Regions from separate parts of the Nonomuraea sp. NPDC047897 genome, predicted to be linked through region 1. Evidence: riboswitches for the same ligand, from Rfam matches in the RefSeq annotation. Region 1 holds a riboswitch; the other holds the start of a gene.
What was found. A riboswitch is a leader RNA that binds a small molecule or an ion and turns the genes downstream of it on or off. The one in region 1 is predicted to bind glycine.
Positions count from the first base shown of each region.

Region 2: another riboswitch for glycine. It lies ahead of gcvT (glycine cleavage system aminomethyltransferase GcvT); the one in region 1 lies ahead of gcvP (aminomethyl-transferring glycine dehydrogenase).

Region 1 is NZ_JBIDCC010000005.1:84,799-86,993, reverse strand. It holds gene ACGF0J_RS13120 (bifunctional nuclease family protein) at 1-92, shown strand, start outside; gene ACGF0J_RS13115 (MerR family transcriptional regulator) at 241-861, shown strand; glycine riboswitch at 885-979, shown strand; gene gcvP (aminomethyl-transferring glycine dehydrogenase) at 1,135-2,195, shown strand, end outside.
Region 2 is NZ_JBIDCC010000016.1:62,038-64,232, reverse strand. It holds gene gcvH (glycine cleavage system protein GcvH) at 1-310, opposite strand, end outside; gene gcvT (glycine cleavage system aminomethyltransferase GcvT) at 307-1,392, opposite strand; glycine riboswitch at 1,524-1,621, opposite strand; gene ACGF0J_RS31265 (gamma-glutamyl-gamma-aminobutyrate hydrolase family protein) at 1,689-2,195, opposite strand, start outside.

The sequences.
Region 1 (2,195 bases):
TGATCATCCCCGATGACCAGGAGGACGAGGTGGAGAAGTTCAGGGAGTTCCTTGACACGATCACGCCCGAAGACTTCGGCAGGGCGGGGTAGGTATTTCAGTGCATTTACGCTTCACGACGCGCCGAGCCGGATCGTTGACTGAGCATGGTCACAGTCCTACGGTGCAAGTGAAACCCGTGGTCGCCCTTTTACGAACCCCCAGATCAGGCCACGGGATGAGAGAAAGCCGGAGGTCCGCGTGGCGGTCAGCAGCGGCGAGGGAAAGACGGCCGGCCAGGAAGATTCGGTGCGGCGCGAGAGCGCCCGGCAGCGTGCCGGGGAGCAGGGCCTGCTCTTCGACGAGCAGCCGACGGCGTTGCCGGGTGACATCGGATACCGGGGCCCGACGGCCTGCGCGGCGGCCGGCATCACCTACAGGCAGCTTGACTACTGGGCGCGCACCGGCCTGGTCGAGCCCACGATAAGAGCCGCCCAGGGCTCGGGCTCCCAGCGGCTCTACAGCTTCCGCGACATCCTGGTGCTCAAGGTGGTCAAGCGCCTGCTCGACACCGGGGTGTCCCTGCAGCAGATCCGCACCGCCGTACAGCATCTGCGTGATCGCGGGGTGGCCGACCTCGCGCAGATCACGCTCATGAGCGACGGCGTCAGCGTCTACGAGTGCACCTCGGCCGACGAGGTGATAGACCTGCTCCAGGGCGGCCAGGGCGTGTTCGGCATCGCGCTCGGCCGGGTCTGGCGCGAGGTCGAGGGCAGCCTCGCGGAGCTGCCGGGGGAACGGGCGGCGGCCGCGGACAACGTCCCGGCCGACCACCCCGCTGACGAGCTGGCCCGGCGGCGACGGGCGCGCCGTCTGGGGTAGTAACCTGGAGAGCGCAAGGCTGACGACCCCGTGCGGGAGAGTCCCCGGGCCGGTCCCGGGGGCGCCGAAGGAGCAACCCTCCCCGGAATCTCTCAGGCACCTGTACCGCTCGGGTGAGGCGACTCTGGAAAGCAGCCGCGCCCGCCAGGCGCGTCTCACCGACGGTGCAAGCCCCTGACCGGGGTGAAGCTCTCAGGTCGAGATGACAGAGGGGGAGATCCGGCACACGTCCGCGCCCTGGCGCCGGTCTCCACAGCCTCGGGAGGCATCTCCATGACCGACCTGTCAGCTCCGCCGTTCTCGACCCGCCACATCGGCCCGTCGGAGCCAGAGCGGCAGCGCATGCTCGAGGCCGTGGGCTTCGAGTCCGTGGCCGACCTGGTGGCCGTGGCCGTCCCCGAGGCGATCAGGGCCAAGGACCGGCTCAAGCTTCCCGCCGCCGTCGGCGAGACCGAGGCGATCGCCGAACTGCGCGCGCTGGCCGGACGCAACCAGGTGTTCACTTCCATGATCGGCCTTGGCTACCACGACACCGTGACGCCCGCGGTGATCCGCCGCAACCTGCTGGAGAACCCCGGCTGGTACACCGCCTACACGCCGTACCAGCCCGAGATCTCGCAGGGCCGCCTGGAGGCGCTGCTCAACTTCCAGACCGTCGTCTCCGACCTGACCGGCCTCGACGTGGCCGGCGCGTCGCTGCTCGACGAGGCGACCGCCGCCGCCGAGGCGATGACGCTGGCGCGCCGGGCCGGCCGGGCCAGGAGCGACGTGTTCGTGGTCGACGCCGACGCGCTGCCGCAGACCAAGGCGGTGCTCGCCACCCGCGCCGAGCCCCTCGGCATCACGCTGGTGGAGCACTCCCTCGACGGCGACCTGCCCGAGTGCTTCGGCGTCCTGGTGCAGTACCCGGGCGCCTCCGGCCGGCTGCGCGACTTCCGCGCCGTGGCCGAGGCGGCGCACGCGGCGGGCGCGCTGGTGGTGGCCGCCGCCGACCTGCTGGCGCTCACCCTCGTCACCGCGCCCGGCGAGCTGGGGGCCGACATCGCGATCGGCTCCTCGCAGCGGTTCGGCGTGCCGTTCGGCTTCGGCGGCCCGCACGCCGCCTACATGTCGGTGCGCGAGGGCCTGCAGCGGCAGCTTCCCGGCCGTCTCGTCGGCGTGTCCGTGGACGCCGACGGCGATCCGGCCTACCGGCTCGCCCTGCAGACCCGCGAGCAGCACATCCGCCGCGAGAAGGCCACCAGCAACATCTGCACCGCCCAGGTGCTGCTCGCCGTCATCGCCGGCATGTACGCCGTCTACCACGGCCCCGAGGGCCTGCGCCGCATCGCCGC
Region 2 (2,195 bases), on a different contig from region 1:
ACATCCAGCCCTCGCCGTACGGGTCGTTGTTGACCAGCGACGGGTCGTCCACGACGGCCTGGTTGACCTCGACGATCTCGCCGCCGACCGGGGCGTAGATCTCGCTCACCGACTTGGTGGACTCCACCTCGCCGACCGAGTCGCCGGCCTCAACGGTCGTGCCCGCCTCGGGAAGCTGCACGTAGACCACGTCACCCAGGGCTTCGGCGGCGTAGGCGGTGACGCCCACGGTCACGTTGACGGACTCGTCGAGCCCGGCCACCCACTCGTGTTCCTTGGTGTAGCTCAGCTCGTCGGGGATGTTGCTCACTTGTTCCTCCTGTAGAAGGGCAGCTCAACGAGGTCCACTGGTTCCTGGCTGCCCCGGATGTCCACGGTCAGGCCTGCATCGGCCCCGGTGTCGACGTAGGCCATCGCGATGGGCCTGCCCAGGGTCTGGGAGGGGGCCCCGCTGGTGACCTCGCCGACGACGGCGCCGTCCTTGGTGACCGGATGCCCGTGACGGGGCACCCGGCGGCCCTGCGCGACCAGGCCGGCCAGCCGGCGCCGCGGCGGCACGTCCTTGACCGCCTCCAGCGCCGCCCTGCCGACGAAGTCGCCGGGCTTGTCGAATTTCACCACCCTGCCCAGCCCCGCGTCGAACGGGGTCAGGTCGGCGTTCAGCTCGTTGCCGTACAGCGGCATGCCCGCCTCCAGCCGGAGCGTGTCGCGGCTGGACAGGCCGGCGGGGATCAGCCCGGCCGGCTCGCCGGCCGCGGTCAGGGCGTGCCAGAGCGGCACCGCGTCCTGGACGGCGACGAACAGCTCGAACCCGTCCTCGCCGGTGTAGCCGGTGCGCGCGATGAGCGCCTGCCGCCCGTCGACGACGCCGGGCAGGCCGGCGTAGTACTTCAGCCCGGCCAGGTCGGCGTCGGTGAGCGTGGCGAGGATCTCCTGGGCGCGCGGACCCTGCACCGCGATCAGCGCGTACTGCTCGGACCTGTCGTCCACCACCGCGTCGTAGGCCCCGGCGCGGTCCGTCAGCTCACGGGCGACCAACTCGTAGTTGGAGGCGTTGGCCACGACCATGAACTCCTCGTCGCCCAGCCGGTAGACGATGAGGTCGTCGAGCACGCCGCCGGCCTCGTTGACGATCATGGTGTAGCGGGCGCGGCCGACGGCCAGCGCCGACAGGTGACCCACCAGGGCGTAGTCGAGCGCCTCGGCCGCCTGCGGCCCGGTCACGAAGATCTCGCCCATGTGCGAGAGGTCGAACAGGCCGGCGGCCTCGCGCACGGCGTTGTGCTCGGCGGACTCGCTGCCGTAGCGCAGCGGCATGAGCCAGCCGGCGAAGTCGGTCAGCTTGGCGCCGAGACTTTCGTGGACGTCTCGCAGCGGTGTGGGTCGTGACATGAAGCGCACCTCTGGGCAGGGTCGGATGCCAGCATCCTCCCCCTCTGTCATGGATGCCTGAGAGCTTCGCCCGGGTTTTGCCGGACTTTCACCTTCGGCGAGGCCCGCCGGGCCTGCTTTCCAGAGGTCACCTAGGCCGTGCGGTCCTTTGCCTTGAGAGGTTTGCGGGGAGGGCTTGCTCCTTCAGGGGCTCTGGATGGCTGCCAGGGCGCTCTCCCGCACGGTGTCGCCGGTGATGCCGCCAGCCTAGTGCCGCGACGGGGTCGTTGTCGCGTGGGCCTCCCACCGGTGGGCGGTCAGCAGGAGGCGACCAGCGCCTCGAACAGCGCGCAGTCGGTCGCCGCCTCCGGGTGCCACTGGACGCCCACCGCGAAGTGCGGCGCGTCCAGCTCCACCGCCTCGACGGTGCCGTCCTCGGCCACGGCCGTCACGGCCAGGTCGAGGGCGATCCGGTCGATGGCCTGGTGGTGGTAGTGCGGCACCTCCACGGGCGCGTCGCCCAGCGCCTTGGCCACCCGCGAGCCGGGTGCCGGGCGGACGCCGAGGTGGCCGAAGCGGCCCGGCCCGGGTGCGTGCCCGGTGTGGCCGACCACGTCGGGCAGGTGCTGGTGCAGGGTGCCGCCGAGCGTCACGTTGAGCACCTGCAGCCCCCGGCAGATGCCGAGGTAGGGCAGTTCGGCGTCCAGCGCGGCCGACAGGAGGTCGAACTCGGCCGTGTCGCGGGGCGGCCGGATGTAGCCGGTGCTCTCGTGCTGCTCCGCGCCGTAGCGTCGCGGGTCGATGTCGCCCCCGCCCGCCACGAT